Regions from separate parts of the Alcanivorax xiamenensis genome, predicted to be linked through region 4. Evidence: predicted binding sites of a transcription regulator. Region 4 holds the regulator's gene; each other region holds the start of a gene.
The links. The regulator sigma-54, encoded in region 4, starts transcription at its own class of promoters, with help from an activator protein. The targets are predictions, from matches to a motif close to TGGCACNNNNNTTGCTNT.

Region 1: cynS (cyanase) is a predicted target of sigma-54. The motif match lies at 4,186-4,203, and genes of this name have one in related genera.
Region 2: glnK (P-II family nitrogen regulator) is a predicted target of sigma-54. The motif match lies at 5,313-5,330, and genes of this name have one in related genera.
Region 3: glnL (nitrogen regulation protein NR(II)) is a predicted target of sigma-54. The motif match lies at 2,783-2,800, and genes of this name have one in related genera.

Annotation. Positions count from the first base shown of each region.
Region 1 is NZ_AQPF01000004.1:200,761-208,375, reverse strand. It holds gene A6D6_RS05005 (tripartite tricarboxylate transporter permease) at 1-908, opposite strand, end outside; gene A6D6_RS05000 (tripartite tricarboxylate transporter TctB family protein) at 918-1,367, opposite strand; gene A6D6_RS04995 (tripartite tricarboxylate transporter substrate binding protein) at 1,397-2,347, opposite strand; gene A6D6_RS04990 (LysR family transcriptional regulator) at 2,451-3,431, opposite strand; gene cynS (cyanase) at 3,583-4,023, opposite strand; gene lnt (apolipoprotein N-acyltransferase) at 4,321-5,790, shown strand; gene A6D6_RS04975 (nuclear transport factor 2 family protein) at 5,887-6,270, shown strand; gene A6D6_RS04970 (MBL fold metallo-hydrolase) at 6,381-7,247, shown strand; gene A6D6_RS04965 (bifunctional protein tyrosine phosphatase family protein/NAD(P)/FAD-dependent oxidoreductase) at 7,269-7,615, shown strand, end outside.
Region 2 is NZ_AQPF01000064.1:4,158-11,772, forward strand. It holds gene A6D6_RS20015 (winged helix-turn-helix transcriptional regulator) at 1-244, shown strand, start outside; gene A6D6_RS20020 (LysR family transcriptional regulator) at 581-1,492, opposite strand; gene A6D6_RS20025 (histidine phosphatase family protein) at 1,614-2,291, shown strand; gene A6D6_RS20030 (SDR family oxidoreductase) at 2,482-3,234, shown strand; gene A6D6_RS20035 (ammonium transporter) at 3,534-4,793, opposite strand; gene glnK (P-II family nitrogen regulator) at 4,870-5,208, opposite strand; gene A6D6_RS20045 (accessory factor UbiK family protein) at 5,518-5,775, shown strand; gene A6D6_RS20050 (alkyl/aryl-sulfatase) at 5,783-7,615, opposite strand, start outside.
Region 3 is NZ_AQPF01000085.1:210-6,739, forward strand. It holds gene glnG (nitrogen regulation protein NR(I)) at 192-1,616, opposite strand; gene glnL (nitrogen regulation protein NR(II)) at 1,658-2,761, opposite strand; gene A6D6_RS21205 (DUF4124 domain-containing protein) at 2,931-3,641, opposite strand; gene glnA (glutamate--ammonia ligase) at 3,956-5,362, opposite strand; gene A6D6_RS21215 (sulfurtransferase TusA family protein) at 5,586-5,828, opposite strand; gene A6D6_RS21220 (tRNA (5-methylaminomethyl-2-thiouridylate)-methyltransferase) at 5,831-6,530, opposite strand, start outside.
Region 4 is NZ_AQPF01000002.1:139,861-147,475, reverse strand. It holds gene A6D6_RS02230 (molecular chaperone HscC) at 54-1,739, shown strand; gene A6D6_RS02225 (RDD family protein) at 1,739-3,052, shown strand; gene A6D6_RS02220 (HPr family phosphocarrier protein) at 3,199-3,468, opposite strand; gene rapZ (RNase adapter RapZ) at 3,465-4,319, opposite strand; gene ptsN (PTS IIA-like nitrogen regulatory protein PtsN) at 4,392-4,865, opposite strand; gene hpf (ribosome hibernation-promoting factor, HPF/YfiA family) at 4,874-5,173, opposite strand; gene A6D6_RS02200 (RNA polymerase factor sigma-54) at 5,242-6,708, opposite strand; gene lptB (LPS export ABC transporter ATP-binding protein) at 7,044-7,615, opposite strand, start outside.

The DNA of each region.
Region 1 (7,615 bases), on a different contig from region 4:
GCCACGCCGCGAATCTCGCCTTTGCCGAAGCGCTCCGGGTTTTTCGAGGCGCGCTTGGCGGCGGTGTAACCGAGGAAGCCGGCGGCGCTGGAGCCGATCCCCGGGATCGCCCCGATCACGGTGCCGATCAGGGTGGAACGGAGAATGGTGGGCAGAATGGTACGGAAATCCTGCCAGGTGAAGGGCTCACCGGACTTTACCGATTCGCTGTTTTTCTGGTCCAGGCGCGGCAGGCTGTCGGAGAACACGATCTGGCGGAGAATCTCGCCCAGCGCCAGCACCCCGATGCCGGCGGCGGTGATGGAAATGCCGTCCATCAGCTCCGGAATACCGAAGGTGAGCCGCTCCGCGGCGGTGCTCTGATCCATGCCCACCAGGCTCATGAACAGGCCGAGGAAGGCGGCGATCAACCCCTTGATCATGGAGTTGCCCACCAGACCGGCGATGATCACCAGAGCCACCAGAATCACGGCGGCCATTTCCGGCGGCCCCATTTTCATGGCCACGATGGACAGCGGCGCGGCCACGAAGATCAGCACCAGATCACTGAGGGTGTCGCCGGTCACCGAGGAAAAGTGCGCCGCCCTCAGCGCTTTGCGCGCCTTGCCCTGCCGGGTCATGGGATAACCGTCGAAGGTACTGGCGGTGGCCTCCGGCGACCCCGGAGTATTCATCAGAATCGCGGACACCGCGCCGCCGATGGTGCCGCCCTTGTTGATACCGATCAGAAAACCCAGCGCCGCCACCGGACTCATATAAAAGGTGTAGGGCACGGCGATGGTGATGGCGATCAGCGAACCGACGCCAGGCGCGGCGGCGAACAGCTGACCGACCAATATACCCAGCAGGACGAACAGCACATTGCTCAGGGTGAAAGCGTCGGAGAAACCGGCGAGTATCGTTTCCATGGGAGTCTCCTAAGGCAGGGGCGTGCCCAGCACGCGATCGAACAGAACCCAGAGAAACAGGCTCCAGCCCACGGACGTCAGTACGATGGGCAGCCAGCGGCGTTCGCCCATCAGCAGCATCAACAACGCCACCGCCACCACCGCCGCCGCCAGAAAGCCGACCCATTGCATCAGCGCCAGCACCAGCGTCAGCACCGCCAGCACCACCACCAGCCGCTTCAGCGCCGCGCGGCTGACCGGAGCGGGCCGCTCCGCCAGCGCCCGATCGCGGGCGCTGAAGATCACCAGCGCCACGCCCAGCACCGTCACCGCGGTGGCGCACAGGTACGGGAAGGCCCGTGGCGACAAACCAAAGCCCAGACTCGGGCTGATGTGTTGTGGAATCAGATAGAACAGGGTGAAGAGGCCGGCCAGGGTGACAAGCACCCCCGCCGACAGATCCACGATCCGAGCGTTCATGACAGCTTTGCCTCGCGAAAACGCGGTGATTATTCGGAGAATTCGCGCTCGTTATCGGCGCTGCGGAGCTGGATAAAGCGGGTCAGTTTTTCCGCCGGCAGCACCACATTGGGGAACTTCATCTTTTCCTCGGCCAGGTTCGCCACGTCCTTGGAGGTGGCCGCCTTGCGAATCGCCGCCAGCAGCTTCTCGCGGACCGGCCCGGGGATGCCCTTGGGCGCCGCCAGCATGAAATAGCTGGTGTAGCTGCGGTCATAGCCTTGCTCACGAATGGTGGGCACATCCGGGGAGGTGCGCAGGCGTTCGCTGTTCATGGCCACGATCACCTTGACGCCCTGGTCGTTCAGATAGGCCTGGTGCACGCCGGCACTCCAGCCCACGTCCAGGTGGCGCCCCATCACATCGGTGATGATCTGACGCCCGCCCTTGATCGGCACGATACGAACGCGGATGTCTTCCTGCTTGGCCAGACGTTCCGCGAACTTGGTGGTAATCGGCGACAGCGAACCAAAGGTGAGGCCGCCCTGTTCGCGGGCATAGGCGAGCATCTCTTCCCAGGTGGAAAACGGCGCGCTGGCGCCGGCCACCAGAGCGTTCTGCAGCTCGGTGACGGTGGCCAGATAATCGAAGTCGTCGGGCTGGTAGGCGGTGCGCACGATGAACGGCAGCGCATCGAAGGTGGAATCCGAGGTGAAACCGATGGTGTAACCGTCCGCCGGGGCCCGCTGCAACAGGGTGGCCATCACCACGCCGCCGCCGCCGGCCTTGTTCTCCACCACCACCGGCTGACCCAGGTCTTGTTCCAGCGCCCGGGCCATCAATCGCGCCAGGGTGTCGGCGCCGCCACCGGCGGAAAAGCCCACCAGCAGCGTGATCGGTTTGGATGGCCAGTCGTCCGCCGTCGCCGACGGGGACATGGTCATCGCGGTCAGGGTGCACACCGCCAGAACGGCGGCTGCGCAGTGTCTTATTAGTCTCATTCTGCTCTCCACGGGCAGCTCGCCCAGTTTTCTTTTTGCACGGAGGGCCAAGGGCCCAAAACGTTCCAAGCAGAGTACGAGGGCCTCTCAGGAGAAAAAAATATTATTTCACGATATCTGACATCATATTTTTTAATGCCGGCATCTGCTCCTCGGGCAGCACCACCTCCGCCTGCCAGTCGCCCGCCCGGGCCGCCTCCACCATCAAGGCGATCAGCCCGTCGCGCACCCGCTCGGCCGGGCGCGACAGGGGACGCTTGCGCGGCCAGGCCACGGTCATCAAGCGCTGCACCAGAGGATTGACGATGCGCCGCGCCCGACGCGGATGGGTACGATTGTCCGGCAGCGGCATGGGCAGGTTGGCGATGATGCAGGCCATGCCCTGGTCCACCACCGAGGTCAACGTTTTCGGGCCGTTCTGCTCGAAGCGCAGGTTCAACTGGGCGCCAGCGGCCACCACGTGCTCATCGATCACACGGCGCATATTGTGGGTGCGGTCGCCGAGGATCAGCGGACGGCCCACCGCGTCCGCCAGATCGATATCGCCGGTTTCCGGCCCCACCAGTTCCGGCGCGCCGATCAGATAAAAGTACTCACGCAGCACCGGGATCGATTCCACGTCGTCCAGTTCCGCGGCGTTGGGGTTGACCCCCAGTTCCACCTTGCCGGTTTCCACCACATGACCGCTTTCCGAACTGAGCCCCTCGACGATGTGCAGCCGGATAAGCGGATAGTGTTCCTCCAGCCAGGCCAGCAGGCGCGGCGCCAGAAAGGGCGTCACCGTCACCGGCAGGGCGATGATCACCTCCCCGGCCGGTTCAGACTCCATGGAGGTTCTCAGGTCGTTCCGGGCGATCTCCAGTTGCCGCAGGATCAGACGGGCATGGTTAACCAGCCGCTGACCGTAAGGCGTGGGCGTGACACCACGATTGGTGCGCTCGAATAACTGAACGTTGAGTTCCCTCTCAAGACCGATGATTTGCTGGCTGAGTGCCGGTTGCACGATATTCAGACGGCTGGCGGCGGCGGAGAAGCTGCCTTCCTCGAACACCGCGACCAGCGCGCGAAGCTGCTTGAGATTCATGCGTCTTGTCTCTCAACGGGCCCCACCGGGCCCTTTCCGATCGCATTTAATGATGCACAAGCAGCTTATATACCATTTTTTTATGGCACGGCAAGGCGCCAACAAGGCCGGAGGCCGGTCAGGCCCTTTTCTCACCTGACCGCCCTCCCCGTCACCAATGCTTGTAGGGCAGGAATTTTCCGTTCATGGTCACCACCACACGGTCTCCCTTGGGGTCTTCCTGTTTGTCCACTTCCATGGTGAAGTCGATGGCGCTCATGATGCCGTCGCCGAATTTTTCCTGGATCACCTCTTTCAGCGTGGTGCCATAAACCCCCGCGATTTCGTAGAACCGGTAGATCAACGGGTCCGTCGGCACGGTCTGGTCCCAGATTTTTGTGGGAAACGCTTCCAATGCCCTGGCCACGCCCTGGTCCAGCCCCAGGTACTCGGTGATCGCCATGGCTTTTTCCGGCGGCGCGCCATTCATGCCAAGGCAGGCGGACGCCAGCCATACCGGCGACATCCCCAGGTCCTCGCCCATCTTTTCCCAGGTCAGTCCCCGCTTTGCCTTGGCGGTGACAATAAGGTCGGTCATTTGCTGTTTATCCACGGTATCTCTCCTGTCACGGCACACTCTCCTGCTAACAAGCCTCGGAAAAAACGTCATGCCGGACTCGATCCGGCATCTCCCGCTACGGAGTGATGCGCCCTCCAGAGGGGGATCCCGGGTCAAGCCCGGGATGACGAGGTGTTTTTCAAAGGTTCCCCAAGCGTTGCAAGCTCCATACCAACTCAGAGACAGGGCCCCATGGCGCAAGGCGATTAATTTGCGTATAACGTGGCCTCACTATGCTGGGGCCAACCGTTACGCCCTGTTTCCGAGTTCATTTGGGGATCGCCGACAACCATGCCCAACCTGCTGCTCGCCCTGATCGCGGGGCTACTGTTTCCCCTCGCCTTTGCCCCCTACGATCTGTGGCCACTGGTGCTGGTCAGCGCCGCTCTCGGTTATACCGCCCTGGTGCGGTCGCCAACTCCGGGGCGGGCCTTTGCCGCGGGTTGGCTGTATGGCGTCGGCATGTTCGGCTTTGGAATCAGTTGGCTGCACGTTTCAATGACCGATTACGGCTTCATGCCGTTATGGATGTCGATTCCATTCACCGCCGTGTTCGCCATGGGATTGGCCCTGTTTTATGGGCTGGCTTTCTGGTTCACCAAGCGGCGCGGCACCCGCGCCATGGTGTTCGCCGGCACCTGGCTGGTGCTGGACTGGGTGCGTGGCTGGCTGTTGACCGGGTTCCCCTGGCTCTATGCCGGTTACGCCGCCATCGATACGCCACTGGCCGGGTTGGCGCCGCTGGGCGGCGTCTGGGCCCTCACTCTGACGCTGGTGCTGGCCGCCGCCACCGTGGTGGATCTGGCCCGGCCACGGGTCAGCGCCGGAGCGGCCGTGGCGGTGGTACTGATTCTGGTGACGGCGGCCCTGCTGGCCGGCCGCCATGCCTTCACCCACCCTTCCGGTCCGTCGCAACAGGTGGCTCTGGTGCAGGGCAACATCCCGCAGGACCTGAAGTGGCTGGCCACCATGCGCGACGAGACCCAGAAGATCTACCACTCGCTTAGCGCCGATCTGCCGGAGGACACCCTGGTGATCTGGCCGGAGTCGGCGATGATCGAGTTCTATCAGGATATTCGCGGCTTCGTGGATGGCGAGGGCGAACGGATCGCCGCCAGGGGCGGTGCCCTGGTCAGTGGTTTGCCCTGGCGCGATGCCAGCACCTACCCACCGCGATACCACAACAGCGTGGCGGTGGTGGGCACCGGCCACGATGGTGTTTATCACAAGCAGAAGCTGGTTCCGTTCGGCGAATACGTGCCGCTGGAGGGCCTGATCCGCGGCTGGATTCCCTTCTTTGATCTGCCCATGTCCAGCTTCACGCCGGGCCGCCCCGCCCAGCCCAACCTGTTCGCCCTGGGTCAGGAGATCGCGCCGGCGATCTGCTACGAGATGCTCTATCCGGCCCAGGTGGCGGAGCGCACCGGCAATGCTGATGTGCTGCTGACCATCAGCAACGATGCCTGGTTCGGCCACTCCGCCGGACCCTTGCAGCATTTCCAGATGACCCGCATGCGCACCCTGGAAACCGGGCGCTGGCTGCTGCGCGGTACCAATAACGGTGTCACGGCGGTGGTCGACGCGCATGGCCGGGTACGTGACCGATTACCGCAATTCGAACGCGGCGTACTGATCAGCGAATATCAGCCGCGCCAGGGCCGCACTCCCTTCATGGTGGCCGGTGTCTGGCCCACGCTGCTGGTGGCCCTGGCCATGGCGGTGCTGGCTGGCGGGACGGGCCGCCGCAAAGGCACGTCCTGATCAGTACCGCGCAAACGGCCGTCATCTGTACCGTGACGGCCATTCCCGCCAGGCACCATACTCGGATTTCCCTGCTGATTACTGCCCGGAGGTTCCATGCCAGACCGTCTTACTCACGCTGATTTGCAATCACACGCCGACCACTGGATCGCCGCCTGGAACCGGGGGGATGTGGAAGCGGTCGTGTCCGCCTTCAGCGACGACGCGGTGTTCATCAGCGCGGTGGCCGAGCCCTACGTCGGCACCAGCCGTATTCAGGGCAAGGCGGCACTGCGCGATTACTGGGTAGCGGCATTGGCCGACCGGCCAGGTTTGCACTTCGAGCTGGTGGCCGCCATCTGTGACGAACCGGGCCAGCAATTGGTGGTGCATTACATCGCCAGCGCCAATGGCAAGCGGGCGTTCGCCTGTGAAATCATGCGTTTTGAGAACGGACGTCAGATCCACGGCGAGGCCCTTTATGGCGCCCCGGCATTATAACCGGCCTGAACCAATTATTCCCAAATAGAATAAGCATATAACTTATTTGACTTTCGCTTCCGTGCCCCCTATAACGGTGCCATCCCGCAACGTTTTGGATGGATAGGGTCATGGCCGGTCCGCAAGTGCAAAGTTTCTTCGACACCAACACCAACACCGTCAGCTATGTGGTGACCGACCCGGATACCCGGCACTGCGCAGTGGTGGATTCAGTGCTTGACTACGACCCGGCCGCCGGGCGCACCCGTTACGACAGCGCCCAGCGGCTGGTGGATTACGTGCGCGAGCACGACCTCACCGTGGAATGGCTGCTGGAGACTCACGTCCACGCCGATCACCTGTCGGCGGCACCCTGGATTCAGGAACAGGTGGGCGGCAAGCTCGCCATCGGTTCTCATATCCGGACGGTGCAAGACACCTTCGGCAAGATCTTCAACGCCGGTTCCGAATTCGCCCGTGACGGCGGCCAGTTCGATCACCTGTTCGAGGATGGCGAGCATTATCGGGTTGGTAATCTGGAAGCCGTGGCCCTGCACACCCCGGGCCATACTCCGGCCTGCATGAGTCACCGGATCGGCGACGCGGTATTCGTCGGCGACACTCTGTTCATGCCCGACTACGGCACCGCCCGTTGTGACTTCCCCGGCGGTGACGCCCGCACCCTGTACCAGTCGGTGCGCAAACTTTTGGAATTACCCGGCTCGACCCGCATGTTTTTGTGTCACGATTACCTGCCCGAGGGACGCGAGCAGTACCACTGGGAAACCACCGTGGAGGAGCAGCGGCGCGCCAACATCCATGTTCACGACGGGGTCAGTGAGGATCAGTTCGTCGCCATGCGCGAGAGCCGCGATGCCGGACTGGGTATGCCGCGCCTGATCCTGCCGTCGGTACAGGTCAACATGCGCGCCGGCCATCTGCCACCGGCGGAGGACAACGGCGTCCACTATCTGAAGATTCCACTGAATTCGATTTAAGAGACACGAGAGCGGAGCGCAATGAACGACTACAAGACTCTGACGCCGGCCATCTCGGTGGCCGGTCAGCTGCAGCCCGGGGATATGCAGGCCCTGGCCGAAGCCGGCTTTCACACCGTCATCAACAACCGCCCGGACGGTGAAGGCGAGGACCAGCCCGCCAGCGAGGCTCTGGCCGAAGCCGCCGCCGAAGCCGGCCTGCGATATTACTATTTGCCAATCACCCCGGGCGAAATCAGCGACGATCAGATCCAGCGCTTCGGACAACTGCTGGCGGACAATCGCGCGCCGGTCATGGCTTTCTGCCGCACCGGCAACCGCTCCAGCACACTGTGGGCACTATCGCAGTCCTCACGGCTGGACCCACA
Region 2 (7,615 bases), on a different contig from region 4:
TCCCGCGATCATCCACCTGGTGCAGTGGGGCGACCGCTGGCTGTCCGATGATCATGGCGCCCCACTCCAGCATGTCCACCGCGGTCACGGGCATCGTTTCCAGGCTCAACTCACCTGTGCCGATTGCGGCGAAGTGGTGGGCCCCCGGGATGTCACCGTGGTGGCCAACCCGGCCCTGGCACGGCAGTTGGATCTGCCCGATGAAAGCCGGTCACCGGACACCGCCTGGCGGCAAGGCGGGTGATCGCGCTGGCCGAACGGGGGTTATAAACAAATCGCCGGGAACGATTTTTAACGTCACGCCAGTGACGGCGGCCATAAAAAAAGGGAGCCCAAGGCTCCCTTTTCCCGGAGTGGCCACAACCCACAATCAGCCACCCACTTGTACCGCTACGGCCCAAGCCACGACTCCCAGAATGACGATAAGCAATACTCGTCGTCGTACCAGGGGCCAGTTGACGTGCCACATGGTCGGTTCCCCCTTGCATTTTTGGCACCCCCGCGACGACGGGGTGCTAAAACGGTACAAGTGAGACATGTGTCACACAATACGAACAAAGAGGGAGCGGAAAGCACCGCATTAAGAATGAGCAGACAGTTGTTCCATAACCGCCATGACCTTCTGCCGCAACCAGCTGTGGCCGGGGTCGGCGCTTTGATCCCGATGCCAGTACAGATGTAATTCCAGCCCCGGAATGTCCACCGGCAAGGGCTCGGTGTGCGCGCCTTTCGGTGCCAGGCGGCGGGCCAGCAATTCAGGCAGAGTCAGCAGCAGATCGGAGCCCATTACCGTGGACAAAGCGGCCTGGTGATGTTGGCAGCGCAGCCGGATATGACGCCGGTAACCCAACCGGGAAAGCCCGAAGTCTTCCATGCCCGGCCCTTCCCGGCGGGACGACACCAGCACATGCTGGGCGGCCAGATACGCCGGCAGATCAAGATTTCCGGCCAGCGGGTGACCAGCACGCATCATCACCACCAGCGGCCCCTGCATGACCCTCCGATGCTGCACCGACTCCGGTAACGGCAGCAGAATATCGGTGGCCAGATCAAGGCGCCCGCTGGCCAGCTCCGTGGCCAGTTGCCGGCGTGGCACCGTCATCGACTGCAAACGGATGCCTGGGGCCTCGTCCACCAACGCGGAGATCAGCGGCGGCAACAGGCACCCTTCCAGACCATCCCGCAGCCCGAGCACGAACGTGCGCTCCGCTTCGCCAAGATCGAATCCCCCTTCATGGCTGAGGCAGCGCTGCAAGCCACCCAGCGCGTGACGCACCGGGGTCACCATGGCCCGAGCCCGACTGGTGGGCACCATGCGCGCGCCCTGCCGCACGAACAGGGGGTCCTCCAAGCGCTCCCGCAGGCGCGCCAGGGCGTGACTCACCGCCGGCTGGGTAAGGTTGAGCACCCGTGCCGCCCGGGTCAGGGACCCTTCCGTATAGATGGCGTCGAACACCACGAACAGGTTCAGATCGAAGCGCGAAACATGCATGGGTTTTATCCGGAATTATTTCAAATATTCATTCGATTTATTGAAAACCGATACCTAGCATGAGGTCAATGGTTGCTGTGTTCGCTGGCACCGGCGCCCGCGGACCCCGGGAGAATACGCAATGCCTGTGATTTATCTGATCCGCCACGGCCAGGCCAGCTTTGGCGCGGAGAATTATGACGCCCTGTCAGATAACGGCTGGGAACAAAGCCGGATCCTCGGCCGCCATCTGAGCGAGCAGGACCTGGGCGCCCCCCAGGCGGTATGCGGCTCGCTGCGCCGGCACCGGGAAACCGCCGAAGCGACACTGGAACAAATGGCTCTGCCGAAGGAATGGCAGACCGATCAGGGTTTCGACGAGTACGACCATAAGAGTCTGCTGCATGTGCATTGGCCGGAGTCCGCCGATCATCAGGCACTGTCCGCCTGGCTGGCCGAGCAGCCCAATCCCCGGCGCGCCTTCCAGGCTCGCTTCGAGGAGGCCCTGCAACGCTGGCAGCGCAACGAAGACGACTACAAGGAAACCTGGCCGGCATTCCGTGAGCGGGTTCTGGCGTCGCTTTACAGCCTGGCCAATGGCCTGGAACGCGGCGATTCCGCCCTGGTGTTCACCTCTGGCGGCGCCATCAGCGTGGCCATACAGCACCTGCTTGAACTGGCCGACGACGCCTTGATCACCTTCAATCGCGGCCTGGTCAACACCAGCGTCACCCGTCTGCTGGTCAATGCCGGCCGCCTGCGCCTGGCCACGCTCAACGAACACCTGCACCTGCGCGGCGAACTGCTGACTTATCGCTGACTGCTGTGAAAAGGCACGAAAAGGCCCGCGGGGACTGGCGGGCCGTCACGGTTAACGGCACCATCCTCATTCGCAGCTCCGCAATCAGCAGTGTCACTTGCAGGCGATTCACTGCTGAAGCAGCTTCCCACAGGGGGCTACAGCGATTTCGCAAGCCACCACCGGCACATCAGGCGTATAAGGACTCCCGATGCCGCACCGTAAAACCATTCTGATTACCGGCGCCAGTTCCGGACTGGGCATGGGCATGGCCCGGCGTTTCGCCGCCATGGGCCGCGACCTGGCGCTCTGCGCCCGGCGCCTGGATAAACTGGAAGCTCTCAAAAACGAGCTGGAACAGGCGCACCCAAACATCACCGTGGCGATCCAACCACTGGACGTGAACAACTACGAGCAGGTGTTCGAGGTGTTCCGCGCCTTCAAGGCGGAGTTGGGTCAGTTGGACCGGGTCATCGTCAACGCCGGCATCGGCAAGGGACAGCCGCTGGGCACCGGTCATTTCCACGCCAATCGCCAGACCGCCGAGACCAACTTCGTCGCCGCCCTGGCTCAGTGCGAGGCGGCCATGGAAATCTTCCGCGAACAGAACAGCGGCCATCTGGTGGTGGTGTCTTCCATGAGTGCCTTGCGCGGACTGCGCAAGAACATCAACACCTACTCCGCCACCAAGGCCGGCGTGGCCGCGTTGGCCGAGGGCCTGCGCATGGAAATGCTCGGCAAACCGATCAAAGTAAGCACGATCTATCCCGGCTACATCCGCACCGACATCAACGCTCAGGTGAAAAACGCGCCCTTTATCGTCGATCTGGAAACCGGCTGCCAGCAATTGGTGAACGCGATCGAAAAAGAATCGGCCAAGGCCTATGTGCCACGCTGGCCCTGGGCGCCGCTGGGTTTTGCCATGAAAGTGCTGCCGTTGGCGGTGGTCAAACGCATGACATAAGGGCTACGAAGCTGCCGTGGGAGATTCCATGGTGCCTTGCAAGCTCGCTGGTATGCCGCCATTCGCCAGCAACAGATCATGCTACAATGCCGCTGTGGGAAGCGGCCTTGGCCGCGAATGCTCTCCGGGCCGTTGGCCATTCGCTTGCCAGCAAGCTTCCCACAGCGGCGTTGTAGCGGTCTCTGAATTTATCCCTCCAAGGCGGATTTAACGTGTTCTCTCCATTCAGGACCGGGCACGGATCATGAACCAAAAAAAGGGCGCCCATGGGCGCCCTTTTTCATCCGGAAGGTGATCGATCAGCTTTTCACGAATTCCGGGTAGGCTTCCATGCCGCAGTCCACCAGATCCATCCCTTCGTACTCTTCTTCCTCGGTGACACGAACCCCCATCACCGCCTTGAGGATGCCCCAGACGATCAGGCTGGCCACGAACACCCAGATGAAGATGGTCAGGGCGCCGATGATCTGGCCGGAGAAGCTTGAATCGCTATTGGTCAAGGGCACCAGCAGCAGCCCCAGCAGACCCACCACGCCGTGCACCGAGATGGCGCCCACCGGGTCATCGATTTTCAGCTTGTCCAGGGTGACGATGCTGAACACCACCAGCACACCACCGAGCGCACCAAACAGGGTCGCCAGCAGCGGCGTTGGCGTGGACGGCTCGGCGGTAATCGCCACCAGACCGGCCAGGGCGCCGTTGAGCAACATGGTCAGGTCGGACTTCCCGAACAGGATACGGGCCACGATCAGGGCGGCGATGGCGCCACCGGCGGCGGCGGCGTTGGTGTTCATGAACACCACGGCCACGGAGTGCGCGTTGGCGGCGTCACCCAGTTTCAGCACGGAACCGCCGTTGAAGCCGAACCAGCCCATCCACAGGATGAAGGTCCCCAGGGTCGCCAGCGGCAGATTGGCACCGGGAATCGCGTTGATCTGCCCGTTGGCGCCGTACTTGCCTTTACGCGGGCCGAGCAGCAGCACACCAGCCAGGGCGGCGGCGGCGCCGGCCATGTGCACGATGCCGGAACCGGCGAAGTCGGAGAAGCCCAGGTCGCCCAGGTTGTACATCGTGAACACGTCATCGCCGCCCCAGGTCCAGGAACCTTCCAGCGGATAGATCACACCGGTCATGACCACGGCGAACAGCAGGAACGCCCACAACTTCATCCGTTCCGCCACGGCACCGGAGACGATGGACATGGCGGTGGCCACGAACACCACCTGGAAGAAGAAGTCGGACGCGCCGGAGTAGACGGAATCACCGTCGAATCCGTTTTCCGCGGAAGCGGACAATACGCCGCCCAGATCAAAGTCAGTAATGCCTTTCAGGAAAATGCCACCGTCGTACATGATGGCGTAGCCGCACACCATGTACATGGTGCAGGCGATGGCGAACAACGCCACGTTCTTGGTCAGAATTTCAGTGGTGTTCTTGGCGCGTACCAGGCCCGCCTCCAGCATGGCGAAGCCCGCGGCCATCCACATTACCAGTGCACCACAGATCACGAAATAAAACGTATCGATGGCGTACTGCAATTCAAAGATTTGGTTTTCCACGTTGCAACCCTCCGAGAAATAAAAACGTGTCCAGAAGCCTTGGCATGGGTCGATTCAACACACGTTCTAAAACTTCTTAAACAGCATCCTCACCGGTTTCACCGGTACGAATGCGAATGGCCTGCTCAAGGTTGGTGACGAAAATCTTGCCGTCACCGATCTTGCCGGTGTTGGCGGCCTTGGTGACGGCTTCGATCACCTGGTCCAGGCTGCCATCGGCAATGGCCACTTCGATCTTCACCTTGGGGAGGAAGTCGACAACGTATTCCGCACCACGATAGAGCTCGGTGTGCCCCTTTTGGCGACCGAAACCCTTGACCTCGGTAACGGTGATGCCCTGAACACCGATCTCGGACAGTGCTTCACGCACATCATCCAATTTGAACGGCTTGATAATGGCTGTAACCAGTTTCATTGCTATCTCCTCAACGCTCTTAACGCGTCCGGTAACGTCCGTTTCGTTTCAGGCCCCTCTTTGGTTCCCGATCCATCCACTTGCGCGAACGCTCTGTCCCATCTAGTGCACGACCCATGCCAGTTTTAAAAAGTCACGCTTTCTCAAAGGGTTACATCGCCGACGCGGGTCACGCCCCGACTCCGCTGCGGTATAATAGTGCGCCGACTTGGGGCGCGTTCCATTTTGGGGCACGGCAGTCAGTGCCGCACAACCCCGACCTGGAGTGATACCATCACGCCGACTGAACGCATAGTGGAGCCTACGGCCATGCAAAGCCAACCCTTTATCGATCGACTAATGGCCGACATTCAGCGGCGCCTGCCCGGGGATCCGGGGCGGCTTCGCGACGATGTGGAGCACAGTATAAGGGCAGTACTGGGTGAAGCACTGGCGCGGCTGGACCTGATCAGCCGGGAGGAATTCGACGTGCAACAGCGGGTACTGGAACGCACTCGCGAGAAGTTGGAGGCGCTGGAAAAGCAGGTGGCGGCGCTGGAGCGCGCCGCGCAATCGGATCAGCCGTAGCGGTTGGTTACCCCAGCGTCGCCGGGGTAACGATATTGAAGGAAGACTGGAACTGGTCGAGCATGCCGAACAACGCTGCCACCTTGGCCTGATCCCCAGCCACCGCCAGCCGACCGTCCTGCATGCACTGCGGCAGCGTCACTTTGCCCAGCCCGACCTGATCCAGGTCGGGCTTGCCCATGGTGACGCTGGCGTCGGCCTCATCATGGCGGTGCCCTTCCAGATAGGTGAGCACGCCGTTGCGAACGGTCAGGGCGAAGTCCTGGCCCAGATCCGGGAAGTGCCAGTTCAGGGTCATCGGCTGTGACGCGGCCTTTTCGCTGTCCAGCCGGATCGCCAGCAGCGAAAAGAAAAACGCCGGCGTCAACGCCCGCACCAGATCCGGTGCCTGTCCGCTCGGTACCCGCTTGACGCCCTTGCGCAGTTCCTGGGCCCCGGTAAGGTAGGCGTTGCGCCAGGTGGTGTTCTCGCACTGATAGCCCAGTTGCTCCAGGGTATCCGCCTGCAATGCCTTGGCTTCGGCGTTATCCGGATCCGCGAACACCACCTGATTGACGATTTCCGCCACCCAGCGATACTCACCGCGCTCGAATTCCGCTCTGGCCTTTTCCAATACCGCGTCGGCACCGCCCATCCATTCAATGGTGCGGCGGGCACTGTCCACCGGCGGCAGCGGATTCAGGTGCGCCGGATTGGCGTCATAGAAGCCCATGTAGCGCTGATAAACAGCGCGCACGTTGTGGCTCACCGAGCCGTAGTAATCGCGGGCATGCCAGCGTTGCGCCAGCGGCCGCGGCAGGCTCTTGATGTGCTCGGCGATGTCCAGCGGCGTCAGACCATGGTTGAGCAGCCGCAGGGTCTCGTCGTTGAGGAAAGCGTACATATCACGCTGATCAGCCAGGTACTCGCGGATATTGTCCGCCCCCCAGGTAGGCCAATGATGCTGCGCGAACAGCACATCACTGCGATCCCCGTAACGGGCCAGGGTCTGGCCGAGATAGTAGGACCAGATGCGCGGATCACGGACCAGCGCGCCCCGGATGGTGAGAATGTTGTGCATGCACTGGCAGGCGTTCTCGGCCACGCACAACGCCCGCCATTGCGGGAAGTACAGATTCATTTCCGCCGGCGCTTCGGTACCCGGGGTCAGTTGGAATTCGATTTCCACACCGTCGATGGTATGGGTTTCGAACGCCTCGCTGATGTCATTGGTGGGCGCGATCAGGGTCACGGTGCCCCGGGACGTGCCCTTGCCCAGGCCCGCGTCCACCTGACCGCGCGGCCCCTTGGGCAGCAAGCCGCCATACATGTACTGGGCGCGGCGGCGCATGGCCGGACCGGCGTAGACGTTTTCGCTGACGGTTTCTTCCATGAATCCTTCCGGCGCATAGACCCGCACCTGGCCGGATTGTACTTCCTCCTCGCTGATCACCCCTTTAACACCGCCGAAGTGATCCACATGGCTGTGGGTGTAAATCACCGCCACCACCGGACGGTGCGGGCGATGCTGGTAATACACTTCCAGTCCCGCCTTGGCGACCTCGGCGCTGACCAGCGGGTCCATGATGATCAGACCGCTGTCGCCTTCGATGATGTTCATATTGGAAAGATCGAAACCGCGCACCTGATAGATACGCTCACACACTTGGAACAGACCGGTGTGGTTGTTCAGACGCGCCAGCCGCCACAGACTGGGGTTTACCGTGTCCGGCGCTTCCTCGCTTTCCTGGAAATCATAGGCACGGAAATCCCACACCACCCGGCCATCCTCACGACGCACCTCATCGCCATCGAAAGTGGCGATAAAACCGCGCCGGGCGTTCTCGAAATCGGTTCTGTC
Region 3 (6,530 bases), on a different contig from region 4:
CCGATGGAGACCCACATTCCCGTTATTCCGCGATGAACTTTTTTATGACCGCCATCCATGGCGGTCACCCTGCGGGCCGTCGCCGAGCAACGTTAAAAATTGCTCCCGGCAATTTTTTATTTCCGCAACGCCCGCGGCCCCGGGTTTTGACTTTAGCGTCTGGCGTCTGGCGTCCGGCGCCCCGCCCCTTTTCAATCCTCGCCGCTGAACTCCGCTTCCATGTCCAGCTCCTTGATCTTGCGGGTCAGGGTGTTGCGGCCCCACCCCAACAACGCCGCCGCGTCGCGCTTACGGCCGCCGGTATGCTGCAGCGCCACTTCAATCATGGTGCGCTCGAACACCGGCACCGCCTGGTCCAGGATCGCCCGATCGCCCTGGGCAAGCGCCCGGTCCGCCCACTGGCGCAGGGATTTCTGCCAGTCGCCGCCGCCTTCGCTGGGCCGTCCCACTGACTGGCGCAGTTCCGGCGGCAGGTCGTCCACCAGCACCTCCCGGCCGGAGGCCATCACCGTCAGCCAACGGCAGGTGTTCTCCAGTTGACGCACATTACCTTGCCAGGGCAATGCCGCCAGGTACTTTTCGGTGTCCTTGTGCAGTACCTTGGGCTCCACGCCCAGCTCGCTGGCGGCCCGTTGCAGGAAATACCCGGCCAGTTGCGGTATGTCTTCCCGACGCTCCGCCAGTTTCGGGATATGGATGCGAATAACATTGAGACGGTGGAACAGGTCTTCGCGGAAATCGCCCTCGCGCACCAACCGTTCCAGATCCTGGTGGGTGGCGGCGATGATACGCACATCCACATGAATCGGCGTGGTACCGCCGACCCGGTAGAACTCGTTTTCCTGCAGCACCCGCAACAGTCGCGTCTGGGCCTCCAGCGGCATATCACCGATCTCATCCAGAAACAGGGTGCCGCCATTGGATTGCTCGAAGCGGCCGACCCGCTGGGCATTGGCGCCGGTGAACGCGCCTTTTTCATGGCCGAACAACTCGGATTCGATCAAGTCCTTGGGGATCGCCGCCATGTTCAGCGCCACGAACGGCTTTTCCCGGCGCATGGAATGACGGTGTAGCGCCCGCGCCACCAACTCCTTACCCGTGCCCGACTGGCCGTTGATCAGCACGGTGACATTGGAGTGGCTGAGCCGCCCGATGGCGCGAAACACCTCCTGCATGGCCGGCGCTTCTCCGATGATCTCGGTGGGGGTTTCCTCGTTGGCCACCACCGCTTCGCCCTGGGCTTCCTGACGGTGCTTGATGGCCCGTTTCACCAAAGCCACCGCCTCGTCCACATCGAACGGTTTGGGCAGATATTCGAATGCGCCGCCCTGATAGGAGGCCACCGCCGAGTCCAGATCCGAGTGCGCGGTCATGATGATAACGGGCAGATCCGGGTGCTTGCGCTGCAGAATCTTCAGCATGCGCAGCCCGTCGGTACCGGGCATGCGCACGTCGGAAATCAGCACATCCGGCTCCCTGGCACCTTCTTCCAGGGTATTCAGGGCCTCATCCGCATCCTCGAAACAGGCCAGTTGAAACCCTTCCTGGCTGAGCGCTTTCTCCAGCACCCAGCGGATGGAACGGTCATCGTCAATCACCCATATGGTCGAGGTCATGCCTGTGCTCTCCCTACATCATCGGGCCACCGGCCGGCCTGTCAGGCCGAATCCGAGGTGGCGAAGTTCGCTTCCGGTAACTCCATGGGCAGCAGCAAACTGAACAGGGTCCGGCCCGGTTCGCTGTCGCATTCGATCAACCCCTGGTGCTGGCTGATGATGGATTGGGCAATGGACAAACCCAGGCCGGAGCCATTGGCTCGACCGCTGACCATGGGATAAAAAAGGGTTTCCCTTAACTCTTCGGGAATCCCCGGGCCGTTATCTTCAATGTCCACCCGCAGCACCAGACGGTGGCGGGTGGAACCGATGGTGAATTGCCGCAATACCCGGGTGCGCAAAAGGACCTGGGCGCCCTCGGTGCCGGATTCCAACAACGCCTGAATCGCGTTGCGCATCAGATTGAGCAGCACCTGGATCAGTTGATCACGGTCGGCGGGGATGTCCGGCAGACTGACATCGTAGTCGCGCAGGATGCGCACCCCCTGAGGGTATTCCGCCAGCAACAGTTGACGCACATGCTCCAGACATTCGTGCACGTTCACGTCGGCGAACGCCGGCGGTTTGCGCGGCCCGAGCATGCGATCCGCCACTGAACGCAGGCGATCCGCCTCGTCGATGATTACCCGTGTGTACTCAGCCAGATCCGGGCTGGGCAAAGCACGCTCCAGCAGTTGCGCGGCGCCGCGGATCCCACCCAGCGGATTTTTGATTTCGTGCGCCACGCCCCGCACCAACGCGCGGGTGGCCTGATGCGCGTGCACCAGAGCCTCCTCGCGGCTGATTTTGAGCATGCGGTCGAGCCCCTGCATTTCCACCAGCAGCGCCATCGGATAACCGGGTTCCTGTAACGGCGTAATACTGTAGTCCACCGTTACCTGCACCCCGGGAGTCACATCCAGCTTCGCCTCCCGGCGGGTAAAGGGGTTACCGTCCTCGATGCACTGCTTTAGTGCGTCGCGGGCATTGCCATCATCATGGAAATAGTCCGGCAGCAGTTGGCCGATGATCCGGCTGGCACTGGTGGACAACAGAATCTCCGCCGCCGGGTTGAGATAACAAACCCGCAGCTCATCATCCAGCAGCATCACCGCGGTACGCAGGTGATCCAGCAAGCGTTTGTGCATTACCTTCTCGGTCTTCATGATTCGGCCCATAACGGGGCACAAGCAATTATCAGGCCACCCGTCAGAACCGCCGGAATGAGGCATACCGGGCACCGCTGAAGGGCGTCAAAAAGGCCAGGCGGCCAAAATCAGTGTAATCACTACGCGGAAGGGATGCACCGATTTGGTGCGAATCATGGAAAGAGGGTCAGGAATCGGGCTTGACGGTTTGAGCACGGCTGGCAGGCTGGCCCACGGAGGCCGGAGAACCGGTCTTCGCGCCACTTCCGCGAGCACTGCCGGTCCCGGGGCTGGCGGCGCCCCCTCGCTGGGCAGCCTGCCCGATCCCGGCCCGTCCACTGGGTGCCGGTGCCTGACCGCTTTGCAATCGGCTGGTGCGATGCACATGCACCGTGACCGTGGCGGAGCGTTTGATCTCCTTGCCCTCCTGGTCCAGCACTCGCGCCACCAGCACATGACTGCCCCGCTCCGGATCCCTCAGCGCGGTTCCAGCCAAAGGTTCGCCATTGTCCAGAACCTCAAGCCGGTGCCCGGCCTGAAGCGCCGGCTCCAGCGCTACTTCCACGCTGATCGGCCCCTCCGGATTGCGCACCGTGGCGTTCGGCCGCGGGGAAACAATCGCCAGACGCTGGTAGCCCTCGAAAACCGGCAGCGACGACTCCGGCGGCTCGGCCGGCGGCCGTTCCTGTCGCGGCCCTGGCACGGTATTGGTCGGGCCAATGCGTACCGCCTCCGCGTCGCGTCCCTTCGGCGGCGAGTCAGTGAACGTCACGTTGCCGTGCTCATCGACACTACGAAAGATCATCGCGCCCCCTGTTTCCGACACATCGCCGGCCCGCACCCAGACAGCGGCGCAGACGCCAAGCAAAGTGATCAACAGAACGGTTGTGGTTTTCATGCGGTCCTCCTCTCCCCCAAGAGTCATGGCTTTGATTCTGACCGCACCGGAACAGGGATAAAAGGGTCTGGGGCACACTATGGGCCCCGCCCTTTGTGGGCCTTGGAGACATAAACTCGGAAACTACTACAAGGCCGCTGTGGGAAGCTTGCTTGCAAGCGAATCTTGGGGCCCGGAAACCCATTCGCTTGCAAGCAAGCTTCCCACAGCGGCTTCATAGCCCCCCTTCCGTGCCAGCAATCGTTATGCCGCCATGAACCACAAAAAAGGCCCCGCCGGAGCGGGGCCTTGCAACTGCCGGGAACTTGGGATTCTTAGCAGCTGTAGTACATGTCGAACTCGACCGGATGCGGAGTCATGTTCAGACGCTCGATCTCTTCACGCTTGAGCTGGATGTAGCCGTCCAGCATGTCCTTGGTGAACACATCGCCGGCCATCAGGAACTCGTAGTCCGCTTCCAGACAATCCAGAGCCATGGTCAGGGTATGAGCCACGGTCGGGATGCCCTGAGCTTCCTCGGCCGGCAGATCGTACAAGTCCTTGTCCATGGCATCGCCCGGGTGCATCTTGTTCTTGATGCCGTCCAGGCCGGCCATCAGCAGCGCCGCGAAGCACAGGTACGGGTTGGCGGACGGATCCGGGAAGCGCGCCTCGATACGACGGGCTTTCGGGCTGTTCACCCACGGAATCCGGATGGAAGCGGAACGGTTGCGGGCGGAGTAGGCCAGCATTACCGGTGCTTCGAAACCGGGTACCAGACGCTTGTAGGAGTTGGTGGAACCGTTGGTGAAGGCGTTGATGGCGCGAGCGTGCTTGATGATACCGCCGATGAAGTACAGCGCTTCCTCGGACAGTCCCGCATAGCTGTCACCGGCAAACAGGTTTTTGCCGTCCTTGGCCAGGGACACATGCACGTGCATACCGGAACCGTTGTCACCGATCAGCGGCTTGGGCATGAAGGTGGCGGTTTTGCCATAGGCGTGCGCCACATTGTGGACACAGTACTTGAGGATCTGCACCTCGTCCGCCTTGGCGGTCAGGGTGTTGGCGCCAACACCGATTTCGCACTGGCCGGCGGTGCCCACTTCGTGGTGGTGCACTTCGATTTCCAGACCCATCTGCTCCATGGCGGCGCACATGGCGGCACGCAGGTCGTGCAGCGAATCCACCGGCGGTACCGGGAAGTAGCCACCTTTCACACCCGGACGGTGACCGATGTTGTTCTTCTCGAACTCATCGGCGGACACCCAGGCCGCTTCTTCGGAGTAGATGTTGTACATGGCGCCGGACATGTCGGACTTCCATTGTACGGAATCAAACACGAAGAATTCCGGCTCCGGACCGAACAGGGCGCTGTCGGCGATGCCGGTGGACTTCAGATATTCCTCGGCGCGCTGAGCCACGGAGCGGGGATCGCGCTCGTAGCCCTGCATGGTGGAGGGCTCGACGATGGTGCAACGCAGGTTCAGGGTGGTAACGTCGGTGAACGGATCGATCACCGCGGAACTGTCGTCCGGCATCATGATCATGTCGGACTCGTTGATACCTTTCCAGCCAGCGATGGAAGAACCATCGAACATCTTGCCGTCCTGGAAGAAGTCCTCGTCCACTTCCGAACTCGGAATGGTGACGTGCTGCTCCTTACCCCGGCTATCGGTAAAACGCAGATCGACCCACTTCACGTCGTTATCTTTGATCAGCTTCAGCGTCTTTTCAGACATTGTAGAACGTCCTCCTGGAACGGGTATGTGTCTGGCATTCAGTGGTATCGGCGGGCCGACCACTCGAAGCCGCTATTCTCGGGCACTCGGCCCCGCATGCCAATAGGTGAGCAAATTACGTGCCAGCCCTTTTTTAGCGCATTCGGGCCGCAACGCCCCGAAATCGGCCGGCATACCCGGCATGAAAGCACCAATACTGTGCATGCATGACAAGAACGCACCATTACAGTGCAATCGAAGGCTCCCCAATCTCAAGCGTCACCCGCACCTCATGACCTTCTTCCCGGGTCTCCAGCACCGCATGACCATTGATCCGGCACCAGGCGGGAATGTCATTGAGCGCCCCCGGATCGGTGCAGATCACCGTCAGGGTATCGCCTTGTTGAAGCGCATTCACTTGATTCTGGGTTTTGATCACCGGCATCGGACACAGCAACCGGCGGGCGTCCAATTCATGATGGCTCATGGTTATACCATCCATTCCTGTGGCACCTGATCCGGCGTCGCCGGGCACACCGGTAACTGGCGAGCCACGCCGCTGGGATCGCGCACTTCCACCACCACCTCGTCATCGGTTCGCCCCTTGGAATAACGGGCGACGATGGCGGCCGCCTGGCGCAGTTCCTCATCGGATGCCAGCTCACCGTCGATCAGGGCCAGCGGACCGGGGCAGCTCGACGTGGTGATGCTGGTGAACTGATACCGATACCCTTCCAGGAAGCGGTTCTCCCCTTCTTCACGGCTGATGATCAGCTTGTAGTGCGGCGCCGGACGGATATGCCGCCCCACCTTCAGCAGCATGATGTCATCCAGTTCATAGCGGCGCTCGTTACGGGCTTGCCACAGATCCGCCAGCTTGCGCGAATAGGACTCATCGGTAAGGAAGCAACAGCCGCCGGCGGGCTGGGCGAAGTCATCCAGGCCAAAGCGCTTGGCCAGTGCCATTTGCGGCTTGCGATTACGGCCGGAGAAGTCGTGCAATTGGCTGCGATCCACCCAGCCCTCCCGCTCCGGCAGGGTCTCCGGCAGGTTCCTGGCGCTGAGCGGACGCAGCAGGCGGTCATCGGCGCCGGATTCGCGGCTGATGATCGGCATGGTTTCCTTGCGCTGGCTCTTGGGGCGCTGCCCCACCACCTCACCGGTGATGATGAAGTCGAACCCCTTCTCG
Region 4 (7,615 bases):
GTTTGATACCGCCCGGCGTTCGTTTGAGGCCGTGAATGGCGAAAGGAGCAGCCATGGCGATCGTCGGAATTGATCTGGGTACCACCAACAGCGCCTGCGGTGTGTGGACCGGACAAGGCGTGGAGTTGATATCCAATCGGCTGGGGGACGTGCTGACACCGTCCGTGGTGGGCGTGGATGCCAGTGGAGAGATCATGGTTGGTCGCACCGCCCGTCAGCGGCTGATTCATCATAGCGACCGAACGGTGGCCGCGTTCAAACGCCTCATGGGCACCGACCACAAGGTGACTCTCGGCAATCAGCGTTTCAGTGCGACGGAGCTGTCTTCCCTGGTATTGCGTTCGCTCAAGGAAGACGCCGAGGCGCACTTGGGGGAGCCGGTGACGGAAGCAGTGATCAGTGTGCCGGCCTATTTCAACGACAATCAGCGCCACGCCACCAAACAGGCGGCGGAGCTGGCGGGGTTGACGGTGCGACGGCTGATCAATGAGCCCACCGCCGCGGCCATGGCCTATGGCCTGCACGAGAAGCAGGAAGGCCTGTTTTTGATTCTCGACCTGGGCGGCGGCACTTTCGATGTATCGTTGCTGGAATTCTTCGATGGTGTGATGGAAGTGCACGCCAGCGCCGGTGACAACTTTCTCGGCGGAGAGGATTTCGTCGATGCCATGATCGACGATGTGCTGGCCCGGCATGAACTGAGTCGGGACAGCCTGCCCGCCAGTGTCATGCAGAATCTGTATTTGCAGATGGAAGGCGCCAAGCGCCGGCTGGGTAATACCCAGACGCTCACTCTCAAGCTGGGGGACCGGGAAGTGATTCATGAGGTCACGCCGGAATGGTTCGCCGGTGTGGTCACGCCACTGCTGCTGAGGGTGAAGCACCCGATTGAGCGGGCGTTGCGTGATGCCAGTCTGCACCCGGACAAGGTGGATGATGTGGTCCTGGTGGGCGGGTCCACCCGCCTGGCCCTGTTCCGCTCCACCGTCGGCAAGATGTTCGGCCGGCTGCCATCCTGTCATCTGGACCCGGATACGGTCGTGGCGATGGGGGCGGCTATTCAGGCCGGTCTGCTGGAGCGGGGAGAGGGCCTGGATGACGTGGTGCTTACCGATGTCTGCCCCTACACGCTCGGCACGGGGGTGGTCAACGAGGACAACCCCAAGCTGGGGGATTACTTTCTGCCGATCATCGAACGCAATAGCGTGGTACCGATCAGCGTCGAGCGGCAGTTGTCCACCGCATCCGACAACCAGACCAAGATGAAGATTCTCATCTATCAAGGCGAAAATCGTCTGGTGGAGAAGAATGTCTACCTGGGAGAGTTGGGCGTCGCCGTGCCGAAAGGACCACGAGGACAGGAAAGCGTGACCGTCCGCTACAGCTACGACATGAATGGTCTTCTGGAGGTGGACGTGAAAGTTGAATCCACCGGCAAGACCTATTATCAGTTGATCGAACATACGCCCGGAGCCTTGAGCGAGGACGACAAGGCGAGATCCCTGGAACGTCTGGCCGCCTTGAAGTTCCACCCTCGAGACGGTGAGGAGAACCGGGCGCTGCTGGCCCGTGGCGAGCGGCTTTATGAGTCCAGCCTCGGGGAGCGCAGGGAGTGGGTCGCCGACTTGATGGGCCGATTCGAGCAGGTGCTGGATCGGCAGAATCCGCTGGACATTGCCCGGGCTCAAAAGAAGTTCAGGGAGGCCTTGGACAGTCTGGAAGGTGAGGACTGGTTCTGATGGATCCCTGGCATGTCCTGGGGCTCGAGGCCACCGGGGATACCCGGGCGATCAAGCGTGCCTACGCGCGCTTGCTGAAAAGTACGCGCCCGGATGAGCATCCACGGCAATTCCAGGCTTTGCACGCCGCCTACAAACGTGCCCTGAGCCTTGCCGAGCAACATGCCCGTGCCGCTGATGCGGGGCCGGAAACGGCAACCGGGGAGCAAGCGGAAAGGAAGCCCGTTGCCACCGCCGCCGAGACTCTGCCGCCTTCGCCAGAGAGGCCGGAATGGCCAGCGTCGGTGGTTCCAGATGATCCGCTGGTGGCACCGGAGGAATCCGAGCCGGCGTTCCTGGATCAGCCTCCCCCGCCGGCGCGGGACCCGGAGCCGGCCTGGACCGCGGCACGGGAGCTGGAAGAACGGGAGCCGGAAGAAGACGAGCGGCTGGCGGCCAGTCGTGAGCACGAACGGCTGCTGATTCAGTGCCAGGCTCTTCTGGACCGGGAGGGGCAGCCGGCGGCGGAAACGGAATGGCGTTTTCTGGCCAGCAATCCCTGGATGTTGGACAGCGCCTTTCATCATGGTTTGGGCGATGCCCTGATGGCCCGGCTGGTGGAGCGGTCGCGGCAGCAAGAGGGCACACCTCCTCTGGATGCGGCCACTCTCGGTTATTTGAACAGCCTGTTCGATTGGGAGGGGCGTCGTGGTTTGTTGGCGGCCCGTTTTGGTGATGCCGCCATGGAGCGGGTGTTGGCGCCCCTGGACGCGAGCTCTTCCGGCGACCAGGCGTTATTGCGGGGGCTGCGTGGCGGCAAGGAGACGGTGCCGCCGGCGCGTCAGGCAAACGCCGAGCCGAAACCCGAAACCCTTTATTTCACCGGCATGACCTTACGCATGGTCGCCCTCGTCATCGACCTGCTGGTCCTGGCGGCGCTTCTGGTCATGCCGATATGGGTGGTGAGCATCATGGTGGCGGATTTCAACGGAACAGGTGGTGATATCCGTATTGAGTCGTTCATGAGCTTCTTTCTGGTGCTCGTCGTGCCGGCCTATTTGCTGATGGCGCTGGTAATGGAGGCCGGGCCCAGGCAGGCGACGCCGGGGAAACGGATGCTCGGGCTCAGGGTGACGAATCGGGAGTTTCAGCGGCTGCCCTTCCTGCACAATTTATGGCGGGTCATAGCGTTCGTGGTGGTCAATGCGCTGACCAGCAAGGTGGTGATCCTGGTGAACCTGTTCCTGAAAGGATACCTTCTGCACGATCGCGTCAGCCGCAGTTATGTCATCAACTGGGCGCGCAGTCAGAGGGAGGAGAAAGACGCGAAATGACGTCCTGTTCGCTGCCAAGGCAGCTTCCCACAGCAACTCCGTCGCGCTCTCTGTGGGAAGCTGCCTTGGCAGCGAATACAGCGCGATTTCATATCTCCAAGACCAATAGATGGCACGCCACTGGTCTGTGGACCGCTCCCGCGAACTTATTCCGCTTCGTCAAAGCGGCGGGCGAACAGGTCGGTCAGTTCCTCCATGGCCGGCTGTTCATCATCGCCGTCCACCCGCACCGTGAGGCTGGTGCCCTTGGCGGCGCCGAGGGTGAGCAGGCCCATGATGCTCTTGGCATCGATCCGGCGTTCGTTATGAAGCACTTGAATGGTGCAGCTGTAACGTGACGCCACACTGACCACCTTGGCGGCGGCGCGCGCATGCAGCCCCAGTTTGTTGATGATGGTGAGTTCCTTCTCGATCATCCCTCCAACTCCCGGTGCCGCACATGCAAGGGAATGGCTTTATTGCGCAGGCGCTGGGCCAGCTGTTCGGCCAGATACACGGAGCGATGGCGGCCACCGGTGCAGCCGATGGCAACGGTAACGTAACTGCGGTCGTTGGCGGCGTAGCTGGGCAGCCAGCGAACCAGGAACTGGAAAATATCGTCGATCAAATCTTCGGTTTCCTGATGAGATTGCAGGAAGGCCGCCACCTCGTCGTCGCGACCGGTCAGAGCGCGCAGATCACCGTGCCAGTGGGGATTGGGCAGCATGCGCACGTCATAGACCAAATCGGCGTCGTTGGGTAAGCCATTCTTAAAACCGAACGACTGGATCAGCAACGAGAGGCGGACATTGCGGCCGGCGACCCGCTGACGGATCTGGTTGCGCAGGGAATGGACATCCAGGGTGCTGGTGTCGATCACCAGGTCCGCGCGCATACGGATGTCGGCGAGCAGTTCGGCTTCATAGGCGATGGCGTCGGCCAGGGTGCGATCATCGCCGCTGAGCGGGTGGGGGCGGCGAGTGGCGCTGAAGCGTTTGAGCAGGGTGCCGTGATCGGCGTCGAGAAAGATGATTTCCGTTTCCACCTGCAGCTTGCGTAACTCCGCCAGGGTGGAGGGGAACGCCAGCAGTTGTCTCGGCAGGTTGCGGGCATCGACCCCGACGGCGACCCGCTCCAGTACCCGGTCTTCATCATCCAACTGCCCGGCCAGTTGCGGCAGCAGACCCAATGGCAGATTGTCCACGCAATAATAGCCATGGTCTTCCAGTGCCTGTAGGGCTGTGGTTTTACCGGATCCGGACCGGCCGCTGAGAATGGTCAGTTTCATGGCGATTGCCGCTTTCTTCCCCCAAAAGACGCCCGGGCCGGGGAAAACCGGCCGCGCGGGCCCTGTCGTAGCTTATGAAGCCAGGCGCAATTCGGCCTCGGACTCCACGGCGGTAATGTAAAGCTGGTGATCGTCCATTGCCTGGCGCAGTTCACGCCGATAATCCTCGTCGTTGAACAGGTTGGCCAGGTGGCTCAGGGTCTTGAGGTGCTGCTCGGGATTTTGTTCAGGCACCAGCAGAACGAACACCAGATCCACCGGTCGGCCGTCCACGGCATCGAAGTCCACCGGTTCGGCCAGTTTCAGCAGCAGGCCCACCGCCTGCTCGCAGCGTCCGAGTCGGCAGTGGGGAATGGCGATACCTTCACCGATACCGGTGGAGCCCAGGCGCTCCCGGGCCACCAGTGCATCGAACACCTCCTGGGCTCCGAGGTCGCCGCAACTGGCCGCGGCCAGTTCGGCAACCTGATCCAGAAGACGTTTTTTGCTACCCACCTCGATACCGTTATGGGTGCGGTCCTCGGTGAGGAGTTCTCGTACTCGCATAGATCCGCTTAGTGACCGTGCTTGCGGCTCACGGTCTTCTCCTTGTGTTTGAGAATCTGACGATCCAGCTTGCTGGTCAGGGCATCAATAGCCGCGTACATGTCACCAGCCTCGGCGGTGGCGAAGACTTCGGCGCCGGAAATGTGGATGGTGGATTCCGCCTTGTGGGTCTTCGGCTCCGGAGACAGAATCACCTGAATACTGGTGATCTGGTCGAAGTGCCGTTCCAACTTGGAAAACTTGTCGTCCACATAGTCACGAAGGGCTTCGGTGATATCCAGGTGATGGCCACTGATGTTGATTTGCATAGCTGGCTCCTTTGCCTCGTTATTTAACCCTGGCCCCAGGCCCGGGTTACAAGCCGTTTCCCGCGTCGTCAAACCAGGCGTTTGCGAGCGCTGGAAGACGGGATTCGCATCGCCTCTCGATACTTGGCGACGGTCCGGCGCGCCACCTTGATCCCTTGCTCATTAAGCAAACTGGCCAGCTTATTGTCGCTGAGCGGCTTGCGAGGGTTCTCGGCGGCGACCAGCTTCTTAATGATGGCACGAATGGCGGTGGAAGAACATTCACCGCCGCCTTCCGTGTCCACGTGACTGGAAAAGAAATATTTAAGCTCGAACACCCCGCGGGGGGTGAGCATGAACTTCTGATTGGTGACCCGGCTGATGGTGGATTCGTGCATTTCCACCGCCTCGGCGATATCGGCCAGCACCAGCGGTTTCATGGCTTCCTCGCCATAGTGGAAGAAGTCCTGCTGCACCTCGACGATGCGGCGCGCCACCTTCAGCAAAGTGTCGTTACGGCTCTGCAGGCTTTTCAGGAACCAGCGTGCCTCCTGCATGCAGTTGCGCAGGTACTGGCCGTCCTCGCCCTCGGTGCGGCGGGCCAGACGGGCGTATTGGGCGTTCAGGTTGACCTTGGGCAGTACCTCCTCGTTCAGTTCCACCCGCCAGCCGCCACGGAAAGGGCGCACCACCACGTCGGGCACCGCGTATTCCGCCACTTCGCCGCCGATGTGTTCGCCCGGGGCGGGGTCCAGGGTGCGCAGCAGCGCCAGGGCATCGAGGAGTTCGCCTTCCGTCACCCCCATGGCCCGGCGTAGCCCGGCATAGTCGTGCTTCTCCAATAGCGTGAGGTGCTCAAGCAGGGCAGTGGCGGTGTCCAGGTGTGGCGTGTCGGCGGCCTGCTGTCGCAGTTGCACGCCCAGGCACTCGGCCAGGTCACGGCAGGCCACACCGACCGGGTCGAATTGTTGCAGCCGATGCAGGACCGCCACCACTTCGTCTTCCTCCACCGGATCATCGGCGTCGGCGATTTGCCGCTCGGCGGTGCCGATCACATCATCCAGGGGCAGGGACAGGTAGCCGCGGTGGTCGAGGGCGTCGATGAGGATACCGGCGATGACGCGGTCCCGGTCGCTCATCGGGCTGAGATTGAGTTGCCAGAGCAGATGGTCCTGCAGGGTGACCGGAGCGACGTGGCGCTGCTGCCAGGCGTCGGCGTCATCGTCTTCGCCGCTGCCCGAGCCGGAACCGGACTGCCCCACATAGAGGTCGTCCCATTCGCTGTCGCTCTCCACCGGCCCTTCCACCAGATCGTCCAGGGCCTGGTCCCGTTCGAGGTCCATTTCCTCCGCTTCCCAATCCTCGTCGGCGGGGGAGTCATCCTCGGTATAGGTTTCGCCTCCCTCCTCGAGTTCCAGCAGGGGGTTGGTTTCCACGGCCTGCTGGATTTCCTGGCGCAGGTCCAGCGTCGACAGCTGCAGCAAGCGAATCGCCTGTTGCAGCTGCGGCGTCATGGTGAGTTGCTGGCCGATCTGGAGTTGTAGACTCGGTTTCATACTGCCTTGGTGGTCTGGTGAATCGCCAAGGCGGCAGAATAGCAGCGTCTTTCAACGCTTAGCAATCCATTTAAGCAATATGTATGCCAATGTTGAAATTGCAATTGAAAAAGAGTAAGGAGAATCGTGGTTCCTTCCAGTATGAAGAGAGTCACTGGTGTCCCGCGATTGTGGGGGCGGCCGCCATGGATGGCGGCTCCAAATGCCGGGTGTTGCCGGAGGGCGATGCCGGATCAAGTCCGGCATGACATTTTCAGGTCTTGGACTTGGCGTGCCAGCGTGTTGCGTGTAAGCGTGCCAGCAATTTATGGGGCGCCAGCGGTTCTCCTGATAAGTCAAAGCCGGAAGTCCGCACCCAGATAGACGTCGCGGACCTGCTGGTTGCCGAGGATGGTCTGGGAATCGCCCTCGGCGATGATGTGGCCGGCGCTGCAGATATAGGCGGTATCACAGATATCCAGCGTTTCGCGCACGTTGTGGTCGGTGATCAGCACGCCGATGCCGCGATCCTTGAGGTGGCGGATAATGCCCTTGATGTCATTCACCGAGATCGGGTCCACCCCGGCGAACGGCTCATCCAGCAAAATGAACGCCGGGTCCGTGGCCAGGCCACGGGCGATTTCCGCCCGCCGCCGCTCACCGCCGGACAGGCTCATGCCCATGCTGTCGCGGATATGGGTAATGTGAAATTCCTCGAGCAGGTTGTTCAGTTCCTGCTCGCGCTCGGTTTTGCTCAGTTCCTTGCGGGTTTCGAGGATCGCCATGATGTTCTGCTCGACGGTCAGGCGGCGGAAGATGCTCGCCTCCTGGGGCAGATAGCCGATGCCACGCTTGGCGCGTCCGTGCATGGGCAGGTGGGTGATGTCCTCACCATTGATCTCGATGCGCCCGGCGTCCGCTTCCACCA